DNA from 3 places in the Kitasatospora sp. NPDC088548 genome. Region 3 is predicted to be linked to each of the others. Evidence: riboswitches for the same ligand, from Rfam matches in the RefSeq annotation. Region 3 holds a riboswitch; each other region holds the start of a gene.
What was found. Region 3 has a riboswitch for cyclic di-AMP ahead of ACIP82_RS00075 (transglycosylase family protein). Riboswitches for the same ligand answer to the same signal wherever they lie in the genome.
Positions count from the first base shown of each region.

Region 1: it holds a riboswitch for cyclic di-AMP, as region 3 does, so the genes downstream of both, ACIP82_RS25615 (NlpC/P60 family protein) here and ACIP82_RS00075 (transglycosylase family protein) in region 3, are expected to answer to the same signal.
Region 2: it holds a riboswitch for cyclic di-AMP, as region 3 does, so the genes downstream of both, ACIP82_RS05635 (peptidoglycan DD-metalloendopeptidase family protein) here and ACIP82_RS00075 (transglycosylase family protein) in region 3, are expected to answer to the same signal.

Region 1 is NZ_JBIVMI010000022.1:8,740-15,709, reverse strand. It holds gene ACIP82_RS25630 (glycosyltransferase 87 family protein) at 1-566, shown strand, start outside; gene ACIP82_RS25625 (hypothetical protein) at 590-1,738, opposite strand; gene ACIP82_RS25620 (NlpC/P60 family protein) at 1,786-2,850, opposite strand; gene ACIP82_RS25615 (NlpC/P60 family protein) at 3,076-4,242, opposite strand; cyclic di-AMP (ydaO/yuaA leader) riboswitch at 4,253-4,407, opposite strand; gene ACIP82_RS25610 (NlpC/P60 family protein) at 4,765-5,802, opposite strand; gene ACIP82_RS25605 (NYN domain-containing protein) at 6,004-6,970, opposite strand, start outside.
Region 2 is NZ_JBIVMI010000003.1:36,582-43,551, forward strand. It holds gene purB (adenylosuccinate lyase) at 1-88, shown strand, start outside; gene ACIP82_RS05630 (MFS transporter) at 130-1,590, opposite strand; cyclic di-AMP (ydaO/yuaA leader) riboswitch at 1,986-2,144, shown strand; gene ACIP82_RS05635 (peptidoglycan DD-metalloendopeptidase family protein) at 2,148-3,116, shown strand; gene ACIP82_RS05640 (DUF2470 domain-containing protein) at 3,353-4,084, opposite strand; gene ACIP82_RS05645 (MFS transporter) at 4,254-5,465, shown strand; gene ACIP82_RS05650 (RidA family protein) at 5,539-5,964, opposite strand; gene ACIP82_RS05655 (IclR family transcriptional regulator) at 5,994-6,764, opposite strand; gene ACIP82_RS05660 (sugar kinase) at 6,761-6,970, opposite strand, start outside.
Region 3 is NZ_JBIVMI010000001.1:10,892-17,861, forward strand. It holds gene ACIP82_RS00060 (DUF397 domain-containing protein) at 75-329, opposite strand; gene ACIP82_RS00065 (hypothetical protein) at 843-1,736, shown strand; gene ACIP82_RS00070 (hypothetical protein) at 1,804-3,912, opposite strand; cyclic di-AMP (ydaO/yuaA leader) riboswitch at 4,296-4,466, shown strand; gene ACIP82_RS00075 (transglycosylase family protein) at 4,453-5,736, shown strand; gene ACIP82_RS00080 (hypothetical protein) at 5,922-6,122, shown strand; gene ACIP82_RS00085 (LacI family DNA-binding transcriptional regulator) at 6,181-6,970, opposite strand, start outside.

The sequences.
Region 1 (6,970 bases), on a different contig from region 3:
TGCTCGGGCCGTGGGTGGACGTGGTCGGCAAGGTCATGATGGCCGGTACCGTGCTGGGCTTCGCCTGGCTGCTGCTCTGGCGTTTCACCGCCAAGCGCCGCAACGCGGCCACCATGTACGACGCCGCGCTGACCGCGCTGCTGATCTTCACCGTGACCAGCCGGGTGATCAGCCCGCAGTACCTGGTCTGGCTGGTCGGCGTGGCGGCGGTCTGCCTGACCGTGCGCGGCAGCAGCCAGCGGCCGGTGGTGCTGCTGGTCCTGGCCGCCACTCCGCTGACCCTGCTGGAGTTCCCGCTGATGTTCACCGAGGTGGTCGGCAGCGACCCGCTGGCGGTCACCGTCCTGACCCTGCGCAACCTGCTGCTGCTGGTCGCCACGGTGCTCTCCTGCGTCCGGCTCTGGCGCTCCACCCGCGGTCCGGCGCAGCTGCCGCCCACCGTCGTGCTGGCCTCCTCGGTGCCCCTTCCGACGACCGCCTCCTACCCGGTACGGCCCGGCATCGCGTACGAGCAGGACCTGCTGGACGGCATCGACCGGCCCGGCGCACGGGCCGAACGGCGCTAGCGGGGCTCGGGACGCCCCGAGTGCTAGGGCTCCAGCAGCCGGACCGTCTCGGCCGTCCAGAGCCCGGTGAACTCGGCCAGGCCGAGGCCCAGTTGATCCCGGAGCACCCGGTCCAGCCGCTGGTCCCGGTCGGCGCCCGGGCCCGCCGCGCCGACCGCCCGGTAGAACGCGACCAGCCGCTCGGGCCCGTACCGGCGGGCGATCAGGTCACAGGCCAGCCAGGACTGTTCGTAGGCCTGGGCGATGCCGGTGGCGCCGGCGGTGAAGTCCCTGTCGGCGGGCAGCGCGGCCGGCACCTTCCCGGCGGCGACGTCACGGGCCAGCTCGGGGGCGATCTGCCGCGGGAGGCGCCCGGAGCCCTGGTAGCCGGTCCAGTCGGCGACGCCCTCGGAGAGCCAGAGCGGCGTCCAGGCCCGGGTTTCCGCCCGGGTCGCGACATGCGTCGCCTCATGGGTGGTGACCACCTGGCGGCCGAAGTCGCTGAGCCGCTGGTACGCCCCGGGGTTGACCAGCACCCGGTCCGCCGGGGTGTGCCAGGGCGCCCCGGGCGCCGCGGTGGTGACGGCCGCCATCCCCGTCCAGTCGGCCGGCTCGCCCTCCAGCAGCCGGACGAACTGGGCCTCGGTGGCGGGCAGTTCCAGTAGCAGGCGGCCCGCCCACCCGGTGCCCCAGACCGCGCTGACCGCCGGTACGGCCCGGTCCGCCACGGCCGCGAGCTCCGCCGGATCGGGGCCGTCGGCCAGACCGAGCACCAGGCAGTGGTCGCCCCGTACGGCCCGGAGGGTGCCGAGGTCCCACAGCGGCGGCGGGCCGCCGGCGCTCTCCTCCCGCTCGACCTGCCAGCCGGCCGCGGTCCGCAGCAGGGTGAGCCGGCGCGGGTACACCACCGGCTGGTCGTCGTAGCCGGCCACCCGGACGGCCAGTTCGGCCCCGGCGGTGAGCCGGCCCGGCCCGGCACCGGCGCCGAGCACCAGGTTCCGGTAGCCCGGGTCGACCAACGACAGGCCCGTCGACCCCGCCAGCGCCTGGGCCCGCTCGGTCAGCAGGGCCGCCACCGCGGCCCCGTCATCCGCCACCCGGCCCGCGACCGGCGCCGCCGGGGCGGCCCTGGGCAGCGAGAGCTGGGCCAGTCCGCCCACCGCGAGCAGCAGCGCACCGCGCCGGGACAGCACGCCACAGCGGGCTCCGGCGTCGGTGGCAGAGGTCCGGCCGGTCCGCCTCAGAGCCGGACCACCCCCGCGACGGGCATCGCGCTGACGCTCTCGAAGCGGACCTTGGCACCCGGGTAGGGGGCGTGCACGATCACCCCGCCGCCGGCGTACATGCCGACGTGGTGCATGTCCCGGTAGAAGATCACCAGGTCTCCCGGTCGCGCGTCTGAGAGGCTGACCCGCCGGCCGGCGAACGCCTGGGCCTGCGAGGTCCGCGGCAGGGTCACTCCGGCCTGCTGCCAGCTCCAGTACATCAGACCGGAGCAGTCGAACGCTCGCGGTCCGGCGGATCCGTACACATAGGGCGAGCCGATCATCTTCACGGCGGCGGCCAGCGCGGCGGCACCGCGCTCCGAGGCGGGCGGGACGGTCCCGAGGTCGAGCCGGTCGGTACCGCGGGTGGCACGCTGCTCGGCCTCCCGGGCGTCCTGGGCCGCCATCCTGGCCCGCTCGGTGGCGCTCAGACCGTTGAGCAGCTTCTGCGCCCCGGCCAGCCGCTGCTGGATCTGTTGCTTGCTGTCGGCGAGGGCACGGCGGATCTGCTCCAGTTCGGAGAGCTTGGCGGAGGTCTCGGCCCGGCGCTGGTCGAGCCGGCGCTGGCGCGACACCACCTCGTGCAGCGTGTCGTTCTGCCGCTCGGCGGCCTGGTCGAGGGAGCGCGCCCGGGACAGATAGCCCTCGGGGTCGGTGGAGAGCATCAGCTGGACGGTCTGCGCCAGGCCGCCGGCCCGGTACTCGGCGCCGGCGACGGTGGCGAGGTCGCCGCGCAGCCGGTTGAGCTCGTCCTGGCCGACGGCGATCTGCTGCTGGAGCGTGCCGGCCTCGCTCTGCAGCCGCTGCTGCGCGTCCAGCGCCGCGTTGTACTTCTCCGACGCCTGTTCGGCCTCGTCGTACAGCTGGTCGATCCGCACCTTGACGTCCTTGCGGTTCTGCGGCCCGTCCGGTGAGCCCGGGGCGGCATGGGCGCTGCCGCCCACGGCCACGCCCAGGACGGTGGTGGCCGCCGCGGTCAGCACCAGCGCGCGGGCGAGGGTGTGCGCACCCGACTGTGGGGAACGGCGGTGCACGGCCATCCGACTGCGGCTCCAATTCTGCGTCCCGGCCTGTGGCCGCTCCGGTGCGGGCGGCTCTGGAAGCGGGTGTCCGGTGGCAGACGTTAGCGAGTCCGGGCGAGCGAGTCCAAACCCCTACCAACCCGAATATTTGACCCTGAATCGGACAGGCGTCCGGCCGGCCGGAAAAGCCGCAGGCCCGGCCTCCCGCGAGGGAGACCGGGCCTGCGAAAGCCTGACTCGGGGTCAGAGCCGCACGATGGTGGAGACCGGCATGTTGGAGGCCGACTCGTAGCGGACCGAGGCGCCGGGCTTGGGCGCGTGGATGACCTGGCCGCCACCGACGTAGATGCCCACGTGGTGGTTGTCGCCGTAGAAGATCACCAGGTCGCCGGGCTGGGCGTTGGCGATGTTCGAGCCGATCCGGGTGCCGGCGTTGGCCTGGGCCTGCGAGGTGCGCGGCAGCGACACGTTCGCCTGGGCGTACGCCCAGCTGGTGAGGCCGGAGCAGTCGAAGGAGTTCGGGCCGGTGGCGCCGTAGACGTACGGCGCGCCGAGCTTGCTCTCGGCGGCCGCGATCGCGGCGGCGGCCCGCGAGCCGTTGGCGGCCGGGGCGCTGGGCGCGGACGACGTGGACGGCGTGGACGACGCCGACGGCTTGGTGACGGGCGAGGAGGACGGGGTGCCCAGGTCGCCGCGGCCGTTGTCGCGGGATGCCCGGTCGGCCTCGGCCTTCGCGGTCGCCTTGGCGGCGTCCGCCTTGGCCTTGGCCTCGGCGGCGGCCTTCTCCTCGGCCGCGCGCAGCGCCTCGCGCTCCTGCTCGGTCAGCGTGTTGAGCAGTTCCTGGGCCTTGGCCAGCTTGCCCTGGATCTCCTCCTTGGACGCCTTCAGCTGCTGGGTGGTGGCCTCCAGCTCGCCGAGCTTGTTCTGGGCCTCGGTGCGGTCCTGGTCGAGCCTGCGCTGCTGCTCCTGGAGCTCCTTCAGCTGGCCCGACTGCGAGCTGCCGGCCTGCGTCAGGGTGCCGGCCTGGGTGAGGAAGTTGTCCGGGCTGGAGGAGAGCATCAGCTGAACGGTCGGCGATATGCCGCCGTTGCGGTACTGCTCGCCGGCGATCTCGGCGAGGCCGCCCTGCAGATCGGTCACCTGCGACTGCTGGCGGGCCACCTTGTCCTGGAGCTCGCCGACCTGCTTCTGCAGCTCCTGCTGCTTGGCCTGGGCGCCGTTGTACTGCTCGGTGGCGACCTCGGCCTGCTCGTTGAGCTTGTCGACCTGCTCCTTGACCTGATCCTTGGTCGGCGTCGGGTCGGCGTGCGCGCCCGACTGCGCGGAGAGGGCCACGGCCGCTGCGGCGGCCGCGGTCAGGATGGAGACGCGGGCACGGCCGGCGGGCTTGGGACGACGATGGGACGCCACGAAGGCGGACTCCTTCTTCCTACGTCCGCCTACCGGGTGAGCTGACGGGTTCGGGCCGGAAGCGTGCCCTACGGCGCCTCACCGACCGTTCCACCGGTCGACCTGGCGCCGATTCACCCCGGAGGAACTTGGTTCCCCGGCTCCGCTCCACAGCGTCCCCGACTGCTGGACTCCCCGTCGGGCAGTCACCTGCCCCGCTGCTTCACGAACTCGACGGTAACCCCCGCCGTCACCCGGGATGGGTGATCGACTGCACGGTGGTTCGAGGCATGACCCTAGTAACAGAACCGTGATCCGTTCAAATCCTTGTCAGAAAAAAGACGGAAGAATACCCAAGTTCATTTGTGAATATGACCGAATGTGATCACAACCGCACGCGGGGCTGATCATTACTCACAATGCGGGTCGAGAGCGCCCGACCGGGGCGTGTCCCACATCACAGCAGCGGGCCGGCCCGGCCGGGCGTGTCGACCTATCAGGGAATGTCCGGATCGGGGGCTTCTGCCCCCAATCGACGAACCGTCAGACCCGGCGGATGGCGTTGATCTTCATCGCGTCGGCCTTCATCACCTTCACCACGTCACCGGTGTGCGGCGCGTGCACCACCATGCCGTTGCCGATGTACATCGCGACATGGCTGCGGTCGTCGCGGTAGATGATCAGGTCACCGGGCTGCGCCTGGTCCAGCGAGGGGACCCGGGTGCCGACGCCGGCCTGCGCCTGCGAGGTGCGCGGCAACGAGACATTGGCCTGCTTGTACGCCCAGACCATCAGACCGGAGCAGTCGAAGGTGCTCGGCCCGATGGCACCCCAGACGTACGGCGAGCCCTGCTTGCTCATCGCCTTGGCGACGGCCACCCCGGCGTACCCGCCGGCCTGCGGCAGGCTGCTCAGGTCGGTGCGCTCGCTGCCGCGCGAGGCCCGGTCGTCCTGCTGCTGCTGCGCCTTCAGGGCGGCCCGGTCGGCCGCGCTGAGCGAGTTCAGCAGCGTCTGGGCCTCCTTGAGCTTCTGGTTGACGTCCGCCTTGGCCTGGTTCAGATCCTTGGTGGTGCTGTCCAGGGAGGCGAGGACGGCGGCCGCCTCGGCCTTCTGCTGGTCCAGGCGGCGCTGCTGGTCCTGCAGGCCCTTGAGCGCCTCGGACTGGCTGGAGCTGGCCTGCTGGACGCTGGAGGCCTTGTCCAGGTAACCCGACGGGTCGGAGGAGAGCATCAGCTGCACGGACGGGTCGATGCCGCCGGTGCGGTACTGCTCGCCCGCCACCTCGGCCAGCCCGGCCTGAAGCTGCGTCATCTGGTCCTGGCCGCGGGCCACCTGGTCCTGGAGCTGGTCCGCCTGCTTGCGCAGCTGGTCGGCCCGCTCCTTGGCGCCGTTGTACTTCTCGGCCGCCTGCTCCTGCTCCTCGTTCAGCTGGTCGATCTGCGCCTTCACGTCCTCCTTCTTGGGGGAGGGCGCGGCGTGGGCGCCGACCTGGGCGGAGAGGGCGACCGCGGTCGCAGCGGCAGCGGTGAGCACGGAGACCCGCGCGCGGCTCGGCTGCTTGGGACGGCGGTGGGAGGCCAAAGTGATCGGTTCCTTCTTCCAACGGACTCACCCGTTTGAGTGAGGATCCGGAAAATAGGTTTGACGCCAGACCCTAGTGAAGATCCACGCTTTCCGCCACTCCCCCGATGGCGTGAACCTCCACCGGCGGCCTGACTTCACGGGATCCACACACTGCCGCAAACCGGGCGCTGACCAGCGGTCACTCCGGTCCCTCCGGCATCAGGGCCGGGCCAGCCGGTTCAGCAGCAGGACGGAGGCGACGGGGCGCGCGCCCGCCTTGCGCACGCCCTCCGCGACCTCCCGGTCGGTGGAGACCACCACCACCGGACGGCCCTGCGGCTCGGCCCGCACCAGACGGCGGATCAGCTCGTCCGCCGTCTCCCCGGTCCGGCTGAAGCGCACCCGCACCCCGCGCGGCGGCGCCATGATCACCGGCACGTCCAGGTCCTGCCCGTCGAACACACAGGTGACCTCCGCCTGGGTGCGCTGGGCCAGCATCGCCAGCCCGCCCAGCAACCGGATCCGCTGCTGCTCCAGCGGCAGCGCCGGATAACCGGTCTTGGTCACGTTGTAGCCGTCCACCACCAGATGCACCTGCGGGATCGCCAGCAGCTGGTCCAGCAGCGCCGGATCGTCCTCCGCCAGCCCGCGCCGGGCCACGTCGTGCGGCGAGGCCGAGCCCGGCACCACCGCCTCCACCAGGTCCGCCGGGCGGATCTGGGAGACCGGCAGCGCCAGCTCCCGCTGCAGGCCCTGCGCCGACTGCAGCACGGTGTCCAGCAGCAGCCGCAGCCGCATGTCCTCGACGCTGCGCCCCTCGCGGGCCGAACGGCGGCCCTGCTCGGCGGCGGTCTCCAGTTCGGAGATCCGGTGCCGCAGCCGCCGGGCCTCACTCTCACCCGCGCCGCGCTCGGCGGCCGCCTGCGTCCTCAGCGCCTCCAGCTCGGCGGTGACCCGGCGGGTCTCCGCCTGCGCCCGGCGGGTGTCGCTCTCCAGCGACCGCACCTTCTTGCGCAGCGACTCGGCCTCCTTGCGGACGTCCTCCGACTCGGCCCGCTGCCGGTCCAGGTCCGCCCGGGCGGAGGCCCGTACCTCCGCCAGCTCCGCCTGCAGCTTCTCCGCCAGCCGGGCCGCCTCGGCGGCGGCGCCCTCGGCGCCGGCCCGCTCGGCCTGCTCCCCCGCCTCG
Region 2 (6,970 bases), on a different contig from region 3:
CCAGGTCGCCGAGGTGGTCCGCCGGGTCGAGGCCGTCGCGGCCGCGTACCCGGAGGCCGCCAAGTACGCGCCGGGCGACATCCTCTGACGCCCCGTCTGCACTGACGCCGCGCCTGCGCCGGTGTGCCGTCAGTTCGCCGAGGGCCCTGCCGCCGTTCCGGTGGCGGGGCCCTCGGCCGTTCCGGCGTCGACGTGGCCCGGGTCGAGCGGCGGGGCGTTGGTGCCGCAGGACCACTGGCAGTCCGGCTCGGCCACCGGGCGGTGGTCCTCGGGGGCCAGCACATTGCCCCGGACGGTGGTGACGGCCACCAGCGCGCCGGCGACCAGCAGCCCGGCGCAGATCAGCATCGCGGTGTGGAAGGCCGAGTCCACCGAGGCGGGCACCCGGTAGGCCTCGCCGCTGAGACCGGCCAGGGCGGGCAGGGCGGCGACCGCGAGCAGGCCGGCGGCCCGGGCGGCGGCGTTGTTGACACCGCTGGCGATGCCCGCGTGCCGGACCTCCACCGCCGCCAGCACCGTGGCGGTCAGCGGCGCGACCAGCAGCACCATCCCGCAGCCCAGCACGGTGACGGCGGGCAGCACGTCCGCCCAGTACGAGGCGCCGGGGCCGATCCGCAGCATCAGCAGCACACCGCCCGCGCAGAGCAGCGGACCCACGGTGAGCGGCAGCCGCGGGCCGATCCGCTTGCCGAGCCGCCCGGCGCGTGCCGACAGGGCCAGCATCAGGACGGTGACCGGGATCAGGGACAGCCCGGAGACCAGCGGGGAGAACCCGGAGACCGTCTGCAACTGCACCACCAGGAGGAAGAACACTCCGCTGAAGGCCGCGTACACGCAGAGGGTGACCAGGTTCACCGCGGTGAACAGCCGGGAGGAGAAGAGGCCGAGCGGCAGCATCGGCTCCGGGCTGCGGCGCTCCACCGAGACGAAGGCCGCCCCCAGCAGCAGGCCGGCCACGCCGGTCACCCAGACGGACGCGGACACCCCTCCACCGGCCGCCGTCAGCGCGTAGGTGATCGCGCCCAGGGTCAGGGCGGCGAGCAGTGCGCCGAGGACGTCGAACCGGCCGGTCGCACTCTCGTCCCGGCTCTCCGGCACGTGCCGGGCCGCCACCGCGACCACCAGGACGGCGAGCGGGACGTTCAGCAGGAAGATCCACCGCCAGCCGGGGCCGTCCACCAGCCAGCCGCCGAGGAACGGCCCGACCGCGGCCGACACCCCGCCGAGGCCGGACCAGAGGCCGACCGCCGCCGAGCGGTCGTCCGGGTGGAAGACGGCCTGGAGCATCGCCAGTGAGCCGGGGGTGAGCAGGGCGCCGCCGATGCCCTGCACGGCGCGGGCGATGACCAGCACGCCGATGGTGGGCGCGGCGGCGCAGGCCGCCGAGGCGACCGCGAACCAGACCACGCCGATCAGGAACACCCGGCGGCGGCCGTAGCGGTCGCCGAGCGCGCCGCCGAGCAGGATCAGCCCGGCCAGGGTCAGCAGATAGGCGTTGAGCGTCCATTGCAGGGCGGCGAGGGGGGCGCCCAGATCGGCGCCGATCCGGGGCAGGGCGACGTTCACCACGGTGCCGTCGAGCATCGCCATGCTGGAGCCGAGCACCGTCGCCAGTAGTACCCAGCGACCCTGCGCGGTGCCCAGGCGCAGGGTGCCGGCCTCGGAGGTGGCCACCGCCCGATCGTGCGCCCCGCGGGCCGACGTGACAAGGGTCACCGGGGGGTGTGTCGGCGAATGGCATTCCGTAGGTGATCGCATGCGTACTGACGCGGATATCGGCGGAGTGTCGCCGGGCGGTCGCTCCAGGTCAATGGATTGTGTGCGTACTGTGCAGCCGATCATTCGGAGTGTCACGACGCCTCGGGGCTTTGTGGTGACTTCACGTGATCGACATTGCTTAGCCCGTACGGATGGGTTTTAGTTCAGCGACCGCCCGGCCACGGCCCGGGCGGCCACCGGGTGGAACGCCTAGTCCTGCCGCTGCCCGGTGGTGCGAACTGAACTCTGTACGGCAGGAGCGGGGGACCCAAAGGTAAGTCGCCGGACCGGAATTCACGGTCCGGCTTGGGGTGAAGCCGCATTGCGGCCGGGCAACTCCAGCCCGAACCCGACAGCTCACCTCGTAGGCGTCGGAGAGGAAATCTTCCATGCCCGCACAGGCTCGTCGTATCGCCCTGCCCCGCGCCGCCCGCATCGGTATCGCCACCGCCGTCACCGGCGCCGCTTTCGCCCTTCCGCTGGTGACCGCGATCAGCGCCCAGGCCCACACCGCGCCGGCCGCGAAGCCCCAGCAGAGCAACTCCTCGACCGCCGACGCCGCCCCGGCCGCCGCCCCGCAGCAGGCCGCCCCGGCAGCCGCGCCGGTCGAGCAGAGCTACCAGGTCGTCGGCGGGGACACCCTGTCGAAGATCGCCGACGCCAAGCAGGTCGAGGGTGGCTGGCAGGCGCTGTACGAGCAGAACCGCTCGGTCGTCGGTGCCAACCCGAACCTGATCTTCCCGGGCCAGAAGCTCGCGCTCGGCGCCAAGGCCGCCGCTCCGGCCGAGGCCGCCAAGCCGGCCGCCCCGGTTGCTCCGGCCGCTCCGGCCGCCGCGCCGAAGCCGGTTCAGACCGCCAAGCCGGTCAAGCCCGCCCCGCAGACCCCAGTCCAGACCAAGATCGAGGTCGCCAAGCCCGCCACCCCGGCCCCGGTTACCGTGGCCGGCGTCGCCAGCTACGTCTCCCCGGTCGCCAGCCCGAAGCTCGGCACCGCCTACGGCGTGGCCGGCTCGATGTGGTCCTCCGGCCACCACACCGGCGCCGACTTCGTCGTCTCCACCGGCACCCCGCTGCGCGCCGTCGCGGGCGGCACCGTGGTGAAGGCCGGCAACGGCGGCGCCTACGGCAACGAGGTCGAGATCAAGCTCGCCGACGGCAAGTACGCCCAGTACGCGCACCTGTCCTCGATCGGCGTCAGGATCGGCCAGACCGTCACCGCCGGCCAGCAGATCGGCCTTTCGGGCGCGACCGGCAACGTGACCGGCCCGCACCTGCACTTCGAGATCCGCACCGGTGCGGGGTACGGCACGGACGTCAACCCGATCGCCTACCTGCGGGCGCACGGCGTCGCCATCTGATCGGGCATCAGAACCACCGCTGGGTGCGGGGCGTACGGCCACTCGGGATGGTCATGTCGGGTGACCGCTCGACCGGGTGATCGCCGCACCGACAGTGGCGCCCTGGGCGCGGGACACGCCCAGTCGGCCGGCCCGGCTCGCGAGAAATCCTCTCGCGAGCCGGGCCGGCCGTTTTGGTTTTACGTGACGCCAAGGGAAGTTGACGTCTGGTCAGCCACGTTGACCGGTGGCCTGGTTCAGATCCGGTGGGCGGGCAGCGCGCGGTGCGCGGCGGTCAGCAGCTGGTGTACCCGGTGGCCGAACTCGTCCGCGTCCCGGGCGGGTTCGGGGAAGACCAGACGGACGTCGCGGTGGCCGTGCGGGTGGTCCAGGCGCAGCACCAGGCCGTACCGGTCGAGGGCCAGCGGGCGGATCCCGGGCCGCTCGGCGAGCAGGTCCGGGTCGAGCAGGCGGGTGAGCACGGCGAGCGCGTCCGGGTGGTCGTCGGCGAGGTGGGTGAGCAGGCCGGCCTCGTAGCGGGCGAGCGGGTCGGGCCCGGCGAGGGCGAGGTCGGCGCCGGTCAGCGCGGTGGTGCCGTACGGGGTGGAGAGGACGGCGTGTGCGACGTCCAGGCGCAGGTGGACGCCGAGCCCGTCGTCGGCGAGGTGGGCCAGGTGGAGCCGGCCGGCCAGGGACAGCCGGCCGCGGACGCGGTCGCGGACGGCGACCGGGGCGATGTCGGTGAGGTCCAGGACGACGGCGAGCCCGTCCTGCGCGCGGGTGGCGGCGAGGGTGAGCGGCGCGTCGAGGGGGGCGTGGAGGCGCAGCCGGGAGCCCTGTACCGCGATCGGGGTGTCCAGCTCATGGTGCTCGCCGCAGGCGCGGATCACCACGGAGGAGGTGGCGGTGAGCAGACTGCAGACCCGTTCGGCGGCGGTGGGTTCGGGCGCCTCCGGCGCCTCGGGTGCCGTGGTGTCCACGGGGCTCATGGCTGACCTCCAGTAAGTTAGGTGAGCCTAACCTAATCGTGCCGAGGGGTGCTGGCAAGCGTGGCGTATGTTCACCTAGGCAATATCCGGCGCTTGCAAGTATCTGGATGGTAGACGTATTGTCGGCGCTGGTAGTTGCACATGCAATCGTCTTGGAAAGCAGACTCTCATGCCCCTCGCGCTCCTGGCGCTGGCGATCAGCGCCTTCGGCATCGGCACCACCGAGTTCGTGATCATGGGCCTGCTGCCCGAGGTCGCCGGCGACTTCTCGGTGTCCATCCCCACCGCGGGCCTGCTCATCTCCGGCTACGCGCTCGGCGTCGTGGTGGGCGGACCGCTGCTCACCGTCCTCGGCACCCGGATCCCCCGCAAGGGGATGCTGCTGATGCTGATGGGCCTGTTCATCGCCGGAAACCTGGTCTCCGCCGTGGCGCCCGCCTTCGGCCTGCTGATGGTCGGCCGGATCCTCGCGGCCTTCGCGCACGGCGCGTTCTTCGGGATCGGCTCGGTGGTCGCGGCCGATCTGGTCGCCCCGCAGAAGCGGGCCGGCGCCATCGCCCTGATGTTCACCGGGCTCACCGCCGCCAACGTCCTCGGCGTGCCGATGGGCACCCTGCTCGGCCAGCACTTCGGCTGGCGGTCCACCTTCTACGTGGTCGCGGCGCTCGGCGTGATCGGGTTCGCCGGCATCGCCGCGCTGGTGCCCGTCCAGCGGCGCGCCGAGGGGGCCCGGCTCGGCCCGGAGCTGGCGGTCTTCCGCCGGCCGCAGATCTGGCTCGCGCTGACCATGACGGTGTTCGGCTGGGGTGGCATCTTCGCGATGTTCACCTACATCACGCCGATGATGACCGAGATGGCGGGCTTCGCCGACACCAGCGTCACCTGGCTGCTCCTCCTGTTCGGCATCGGGCTGTTCGTCGGCAACCTGCTCGGCGGCTGGTTCGCCGACCGCGCGCTGATGCGCAGCCTGTACGTGATCCTGGCGGTGCTGGCGGTGCTGCTGTTCGCCTTCACCTTCGCCTCGCACAGCAAGGCCGGCGCGATCATCACCATCCCGCTGATCGGCCTGTTCGGCTTCGCCACCGTCGCGCCGCTGCAGAAGCGGGTGATGGACCAGGCCGCCGGTGCGCCCACGCTGGCCTCGGCCGCCAACATCGCCGCGTTCAACCTGGGCAACGCGCTCTCCGCCTGGCTCGGCGGGCTGGTCATCTCCGCCGGGCTCGGCTACGACGCGCCGAACTGGGTCGGCGGGCTGCTCACCGTCGCCGCGCTGGGCGTCGCCCTGCTCTCCGGCACCCTGGAGCGGCGCGAGGCCAAGGGCGCCGCCCGGGTGGTGGCGCGCGGCGCGGCCGCCGAGCAGGCGGTCACCGCCGGCCGGTGACGGCGGACGAAAGCGCCGGGGCCCGGACGGCCGACTGGTCGTCCGGGCCCCGGCGCGTACCGCCTCGGGCGGCTCAGCCGATCACGGCCTGCGCGTCGATCTCGACCAGCATCGGCTCCTGCGGCAGCTCGACGAAGATCGTGGTGCGGCAGGGCTTCACCCCGCCGGCCTTGACGTTCTCGTCGATGAACTCGGCGTAGACCTCGTTCATCAGCGGGAAGTCGGCGCGCTTGGTCAGGTAGACGCGGAACATCACCACGTCCTCGATGGTGGCGCCGCCGGCCTCGACGATGGCCTTGACGTTCTCCAGCGTCCGCCGGGTCTGCGCCTTGACGTCGCCGTGGTACAGGTACTCGCCGGTGGCCGGGTCCTGCGGGCCCTGGCCGGAGACCTGCAGGATCGGGCCCTTGCGGACGCCCTGGGAGAACATCCAGGCCGGGGCGGGGGCGCCGTCGGTGCGGATCTCGGTCTTGCCGTTGACGGGCTGCTGGTCGCTCATGCGGTGCTTCCTCGGTTGGTGATGGTGGGTCAGGCGGTCGGGGTGGCCGGCCCGGCGTGCGGCGGCTGGCCGCAGTCGGCGGAGACAGCGCGGGTGGTGGCGAGCAGCTGCGGCAGTAGTTCGAGCACCTGCTCGTAGGGGAGCACGACGTCCGGGACGGAGATCGACGCGGCGGCGACCACCCGGCCGCTGGCGTCCCGGATCGGCGCGGCCACGCAGTTGATGAAGGCCTCGTGCTCGGCGTGGTCCTGCGCCCAGCCCTGGGCGGAGACCTTCTCCAGCTCGGCGAGCAGGGCCTCGGGGGTGGCCAGGGTGTGCGCGGTGTGCGGGATGAAGTCGATCCCGGCCACCACCCGGCGGCGCTCGGGCACCGGCAGGTCGGCGAGCAGCACTTTGGAGACGGCGGCGCTGTGCAGGGCGGCGCGCAGACCGATCCGGGAGTACATCCGCACCGGGTGGCGGGAGTCGTACTTGTCGATGTAGACCACCTCGCCGCCCTCGTACGCGGCCAGGTGGACGGTCTGACCGGTGGCCGCGTTCAGCCCGGCCAGGTGCGGCGCGGCGATCCGGCGGATCCCGCGCTGTTCCAGGGCGAGGCCGGAGAGGGCGAAGAGTCCGGCGCCCAGGTGGTAGCGGTAGGCCGGGTCCCGGTAGACGAAACGTTCCTCTTCGAGGCTCTGGAGCAGCCGCAGCACCGTGGTCTTGTGCACGCCGAGCACCTCGGCCAGCTGGTCGAGGGAGCGCTCGCCCTCACCGAGCTCGGCGAGGATGCGCAGGGCGCGGGTGACGGTCTGGCTCATCGTGCTCCAAGGGCCGGGGACGCGGCCGGTCGAGGGTCGGGGGCACCGCCCCCGGCCACGGGCAGTACCGGGGACACGATGCCATCCGCCGAGACCCGGGTCGCGGCCCAGTCCCCCGGGGAGGCGGTCAGCAGGGCGGTGACCACCGGCTCGGGCGGCAGCTCGGCCTGGTCGCCGTGGGCGGTGAGCGCGCAGGCCGCGCTGAG
Region 3 (6,970 bases):
TGGGCGCCGTCAGACACAGGCCGCCGCGGTGTCAGCACCCACGACGGCCCCCCGATGGTGAAGGCGACGGCCGGTCAGACCGCCAGGTGGTCGAACTCCCCGTCCTTGGCACCCAGCAGCAGCGCCGCGATCTCGGCCCGGGTGTAGATGAGCGCGGGACCGTCCGGGAAGCGCGAGTTGCGCATCGCCACGTCCCCTCCCGGCAGAGCGGCGAACTCGACGCAGTTGCCCTGAGAGTTGCTGTGCAGGCTCTTCTGCCAGACCACGTTCTCGAGGTCCGCAGCCGCCATCCCGTTGTACGGGTCGTTCGTGTCGTACCTGTCGTGCATAGAAATCTCCCGAAGAGCTCCGGAGTGGTCGTCCAGCGCGGCGCCCCCGGCACAGGCCGAACGACTGGACCGGCCCCGTACCGGCCCGGCATAACGCCTCACTTGACGTGATGATAGCTCCAGTGCACGTGCATCAGCACGGGACAGTGCAGGTGCACGGCCTCTTTAACGGATCGGCCGGAACTCTTCACCACCCGCCGCCCGGCAGCCCGTAAGCGGACATAGCCGACTGAATCGGCAAGTCGCCGATAACCGCCCGTAAGCGACCCCCCGCTGAATGTTGATCTTCCAGCGCCGGGAGTCGCGCCTCCGTGACCCTCCGTCAGACCCCTTCCGGCCTGTGAGACATCTCACGCCGGGAAGGCGCAACTCCCGCCCCGGCCGACCGCGTCGAAGGCGATACCGGCCACTGCGCGGGATTGGGTGCGTTATGTCCTGATTCGGCGTGGGTCACCGCCCTCGGAACGGCAGCCGACTGCGGGACCGGCGGAGCGATGTCCTACGATCTCCGCCATGAGCACCGCAGCCATCCCGGGCGCGCCACTGCCCGTCCGAACCCCAGGCTCCCGTGCGCGGGGGCGCCACCGCCGCCCCGAGCGCCCCGAGATTCCGGCCGGTTCCCCGGCCCTGGTGCTCGCCGTGCCCGCGACCGCCGGGCCCGAGTCCCGCTCCGTCGTCGAGGAACTGCTGTCGATCGTCCGCAGCGAGCAGAACGGCGTCCAGACCACGGCCGGGTACCTCCCGGTCGGGGACGGCGACTTCGAGGGCACCGGGGACGAGCGCACCGTCGCCGAGCTGCTGGCCCAGGCCGCCGGGGCGGGCCTGCCCGCGCCGGTCGTGGTGCCGCTGGTTCCCGGCCCGCACGGTTTCCTGGCCGAACTCCACGCGCTCGCCGCCGAGTACGGCGCCCCCGTCACCGACGTGCTGGGCCCGCACCCGCTGCTGGCCGAGGCCGTCCACGTCCGCCTCTCCGAGGCCGGTCTGGCCCGCGCCGACCGCGCCCGGCTGTTCGCCATCGCGACCGCCGCGGACGGCGTGGTGCTCACCACCGTCGGCGGCGAGGAGGCCACCGCCGCCGCCGGGGTCACCGGGGTGCTGCTGGCCGCCCGGCTCGCCGTCCCGGTCGTCCCGGCCGCGCTGGACGTGCCCGGCTCGGTGGCCGCCGCCGTCGCGCACCTCAAGGAGACCGGCTCCCAGCGCCCCGCGCTGGCCCCGCTGGTGATCGGCCCGGAGGCCGACTCCGAGCTGCTCGCCACGGCCGCCGAGGAGACCGGCTGCCCGAGCGCCGCGCCGCTGGGCGCCTACCCGACGGTGGGCCAGCTGATCGCCTCCACCTACCTGGCCGCGCTGCCGGTCCCCGACCCCGGGGCGTACGCCGGGGAGAGCGGGGAGACCGCCGCCGAATAGCGCGGCCGTCCGACGACGCCAGGGCCCGGAACGCCTCCGTTCCGGGCCCTGCGGACGTCCGGACGGCTCAGGAGCGGCCGCCCACCCGGGTGGTGGGCGCGGCGGCGCCTCTGAGCCTGAGCGCGGGCGGCTGCACCGGCCGGGCCCGGGCGGCGAGCGCCGGCACCGGCCCGACGGCGGCGTTCCACTGCGGTTGCGCCGTACCGCCGCCGTCCGCCTTCCGCACCTGGAGCGCCTCGGAGCGCCCGGCCCGGCGCAGCACGATGCTCCTGGGCGGCGCCGACTCCGGGTCCATCCAGAGCTCGTTGCCGCCGAACTCGCAGTCCAGCACGGCCATATCGTCCGGTTTGCCGTCCGCGGCGGCGCGGAAGGCGACCCCGGCCTTCCGGTAGCCGGTGAACCGGCTGCGGCTGAACGTGACGGCCTCCCCGGCGAGTTCGTGCCCGGCGGCGTCGATCAGCAGCCCGTCGAAGAGGCTGCCCTTGTCCCGGCCGAGCGCGTGCGGGGCCACTCCCCCGGCGGCGTTGCCGTACAGCACGCTCGCGGTGTAGTCGAAGTCGTTGAGGTAGGCGCCGTGTTCGATGCCCCGGCCGCCGTTGTGGTAGGCCGCGAACTCGGTGACCACATGGTGATGCCGGGCGTTCAGCCAGACGAAGGTGCCGTCCTGCAGGTTGTTGTGGGCCAGGCAGCGCTGGAAGGTCCACACCCCCTCGCTGTTCTCCGGCCACTCGTGGCCGGAGGCGCCGGTGGAGCCCTGGACGCCGACGGCCACGCAGTCCACCGCCCGGCCGCCGGTGCCCGCGCCGAGGTTGAACCCCGTCAGGCGGTAGGCGCGCGGGTTGGGTTCGAGCCGGGTGCGGGAGGCCACGCAGGACTCGTGGACGATGTCGTCGGACGGGCGCTGCGGGGTACGGGTGTCCGGCGGGCCGTCCCACCAGGCGGCGTCCTCCCAGGTGTCGTGGCTGACGCAGCTGCGGAAGGTGATGCCGTGGCTGGCGTGCGGCACGAAGGCGTGGCTGCCCGCGTCGCGGACCACCACGCCCTCGACGACGGTGCCCCGGGTGGTGTCGCCGAGCATGTGGAAGTGCAGCCCGTACCGGCCGAGCACGGGCGCGGTGACGGGGACGGTGCCGTCCTGGCCCTTCCAGGTCTCCTCGGTGTCGGCGCGCGGACCCACCCAGCGCAGTGCGGCGTGCCGTACGTCGGCGGGCCGGGAGCCGGTGACGTGGACGTGCGCGCGGCCCTTCGCGGTGCCCTCGACCCGGACGCCGCAGGTCACGTTGAGCAGTTCGGCGCCGACGGTGACGCCCCCTCCGGCGGTCACCCGGGGGTGGGCGTACTTCAGCGGGGAGTCCAGGGTGACGGTGGATCCGCTGACGGACCGGACGGTGACCAGGTCGTAGCGGGCGGAGAAGTCCTCGGCGTCGGGCGGGCCGGTCGGGGTGACGGCCAGTTCGTCGCCGGGCAGCCAGCCGGTGGGCTCGGCGGCCAGGCCGATGGAGGTGTCACCGGCCCGCAGCTCGCGGTCGGCGCGGACCCAGGCGGTCTTGGCCGCGCCGTCCAGCCGCAGGTAGCCGGCGCCGGTCACCCAGAGCCCGGTGTCGGTGTCGGTGTCGGTGTCGGTGTCGACCACCTTGGCGCCGTCGCCCTGGAAGCGCCGCTCGTCCACGGACGGGAAGCGGACGGTGTGCACGGCGGCGCCCTCGGGGGCGAGTGCCAGGGTGCCGCGGATCTCGACGTTGCCGTCCGAGGCGAGGGTGAGGGTGCGGTCGGCGGCGAAGGTGAGTGCGCCGGTCGGCTCGACCAGCAGCGAGCCCACGGTGGCATCGGTGTCGAGGAGCACCCGGTCGGCGATCCGGACGGCGCTCCGCGGGCCGGGTACCGCACCGCCCCAGCCGGCCGGGTCGGACCAGCGGCGGCCGGCCAGGTCGACGGTCGGTGCGGCGGCGGGCCCGGCCCCGGAGGTGCCGACGGGCGGCGGCCCGGCGGGCCGGTGGTCCATGCCCGCGCCCTCGGCGGGGGCCGCGGCGGCGTCGGTGGGGCCGTCCGGGGCCACGGGCATACCGGGCATGCCGGTGGCCGCGACGGGCTGCGTCCGCCCGGTCAGCGAGCGCCGCAGGATCTCCTCGCCGCCGACCGCGGCGAACACCGTGCCGACCGCCGGCCAGCGCCGCATCGTCCGGCGGCGTACGGGAGTTCGGGGCCGTTCGGGCGATATGTCCACTCTGCGGCGTTTTGCCCGGCGGTGCACCCCCCGAGGCCTGACGGTCGGGCGCCCGGCACGCGGGTCCTCGTCCTTGGCCATCACCGCGCAGCCCTCCCGCCGGACGGCCGCGTCGGTACTGACGTCCTGAAGCACAGGCAGTTGGGTCCGGCCGCAGGGGCGTTGCCGAAAATCGGTCATTTCTGATCATGGTGGACAGCCAATCAACCCCTCACCCGTAAACCGTGACGGACATCACACATGTTTGCGGTTTGAACGGGAGTCTGCTTAACGTGCTCCCCGTTCGTGGCTACACGAACCCAGCCCATCCGCAACGCCGAGTCCTGCCGTCGGTTGTGCTGGCAGCGCAGAAACGCACCACGGCAGGAGCGGGGGACCCACAGGTAAGTCGCCCCGGACCGGTTCCCGAAACCGGTTCAGGGCTAGGGGTGAAGCCGCGCCAAGGCGCGGCCGGGCAACTCCAGCCCGAATCCGACAGCTCACCTCGCAGGCGTGGGAGAGGATCGCGTCTTCATGCTGCCCGTCAACGGCACCAGTCTGCCCCGTCGCGCCCGCCGCCTGATCGCCGCCGTCGGCGTCGCGGGTGTCGGCCTGACCGTCCCGTGCCTCACCACCGGCACCGCCTCCGCCGCCCCGGTCGCCACCTGGGACAAGGTCGCCCAGTGCGAGAGCGGTGGCAACTGGGCCATCAACACCGGCAACGGCTTCTACGGCGGCCTGCAGTTCACCTCCAGCACCTGGGCCGCCTTCGGCGGTACCGCGTACGCCCCGCAGGCCCACCAGGCCACCAAGGACCAGCAGATCGCGGTCGCCGAGAAGGTCCTCGCCTCGCAGGGCCCCGGCGCCTGGCCCGTCTGCTCCGTCCAGGCCGGCCTGACCAAGGGCGGCACCCCGGCCGCCGTCGACACCTCGGCCGCCACCAAGCCGGCCGCCACCAAGCCGGCTGCCCCGGCCGCCACCCCCGCGCCGAAGCCCGCCCCGCAGGCCCCCGCGCAGACCCCGGCCCCGGCGAAGAGCCAGGCCCCCGCCGACTCCGCCCAGGCCAAGGGCGGCAGCCAGGCCCAGCCGACCGACTACACCGTCATCGCGGGCGACTGGCTCTCCTCCATCGCCGACAAGAACAACGTCCAGGGCGGCTGGGAGCGGCTGTACGAGCTGAACCGCGGCACCCTGACCCAGGGTCCGCACGTCATCTACCCGGGCCAGCAGCTCGCCCTGGGCAAGGGCGGCCAGGCCCAGCAGTCCGGCCAGGGCGCCACCGGCGCCTCCACCGGCAAGCCGGCCGCGCAGACCCCGGCCCAGACCCCGGCCGCGCAGACCCCGGCCGCGCAGGCCCCCGCCGCCAAGCCCGCCGCCAAGCCGGTCGCCAAGCCCGCCGCCCCGGCGCAGACCCAGGCCCCGGCGCAGACCGCCACCGGCAGCATGGCCGCCGCCGTCTCCTTCGCCCAGTCGAAGGTCGGTCAGGCCTACATCTACGGCGGCACCGGCAACGGCGGCTGGGACTGCTCCGGTCTGACCCAGGCCGCGCTGCGCGCCGCGGGCGTCTCCGTCCCGCGCGTCGCCGCCGACCAGGCCGCCGCCAGCACCCACGTCTCGCTGGACAGCCTGCTCCCGGGCGACCTGCTGTTCTGGTCCAACAACGGCAAGGACTCCGGCGTCTACCACGTCGCGATCTACATCGGCGGCGGGAAGTACGTCGAGGCCGCCAACCCGAGCTCGGGCGTGCGGACCCAGACCGTCGCCAACTGGGCCCCGGACTTCGCCGGCCGGGTCTGACCCGCCGGGCGTGCCCGGCACGCCCCCGACCCCGAGGCCCCCGGGGAGAGTCTGGTCGCTCTCCCCGGGGGCCTCGGCCTGTCTCCCCCGGCCGTCGCGCACCGGCCGGGTACCGGCGGGGCCACCGGTGGTCAACGCGGGCGCCGGCAGGGCATGCTGCTGCTCCGTACCCGAGGAGGAGTCACATGGCCCAGGTCACCGTCACGCTCGACGCCGATCTCGCCATCGACGCGATGACGCTCTCCGGCACCACGAACCCGCAGGACGCCGTCGAACTGGTCCCGCGCGACCACCTCGCCCGGGGCCGGCGCACCGGGACCCGGACCGGCGACGCCGCCGACGGACAGCGGGTGAACCAGGAGCGCCCCACCGTCCAGGAGGGCTGAGCGCGGCACGGCCGGGGCCCCCGGGGAGCGTTCGCTCCCCGGGGGCCCCGGCACCGGTTCACCGCGGGCAGGCCCCGGTGGAGCCGCGCATCACCAGCTCCGGCTGGAACATGAACTCCCCGCGCTGGGCGGCGTTCGCACCGACCTCCTCCAGCAGGGCGTCGACGGCGGCGGTGGCCATCGCCTCGACCGGCTGGCGGATGGTGGTGAGCGGCGGCTCGGTGAAGGCGATCAGCGGCGAGTCGTCGAAGCCGACCACCGAGACGTCCTGCGGGACGGCCAGGCCCCGCTGACGCACCGCGCGGATCGCGCCGAGCGCCATCATGTCGCTGCCGCAGACGATCGCCGTGCAGCCCTTGTCGAGCAGCGCGCCGGCCGCCGCGTGCCCGCCCTCCACGCTGAACAGCGTGTGGTGGACGAGGTCCTCGGCCTCCTCCTGGGTCTTGCCGAGCACCGCCCGCATGGCCGCCGTGAAGCCCTCGATCTTGCGCAGCACCGGTACGTACCGCCGCTGCCCGACCGCCAGGCCGATCCGTTCGTGGCCGAGTTCGGCCAGGTGCTGGACGGCCATCCACATCGCGGCCCGGTCGTCCGGCGAGATGAACGGCGCGTCGATCTTCTCGCTGTAGCCGTTGATCAGCACGAACGGCACCTGCCGGCCGGCCAGCCGGGCGTACCGGTCGTGGTCGGCGGTGGTGTCGGCGTGCAGGCCGGAGACGAAGACGATGCCCGCCACGCCCCGGTCGACCAGCATCTCGACCAGTTCGTCCTCGGTCGAGCCGCCGGGCGTCTGGGTGCAGAGCACCGGCGTGTAGCCGTGCCGGCTCAGCACCTGCTCGATCACCTGG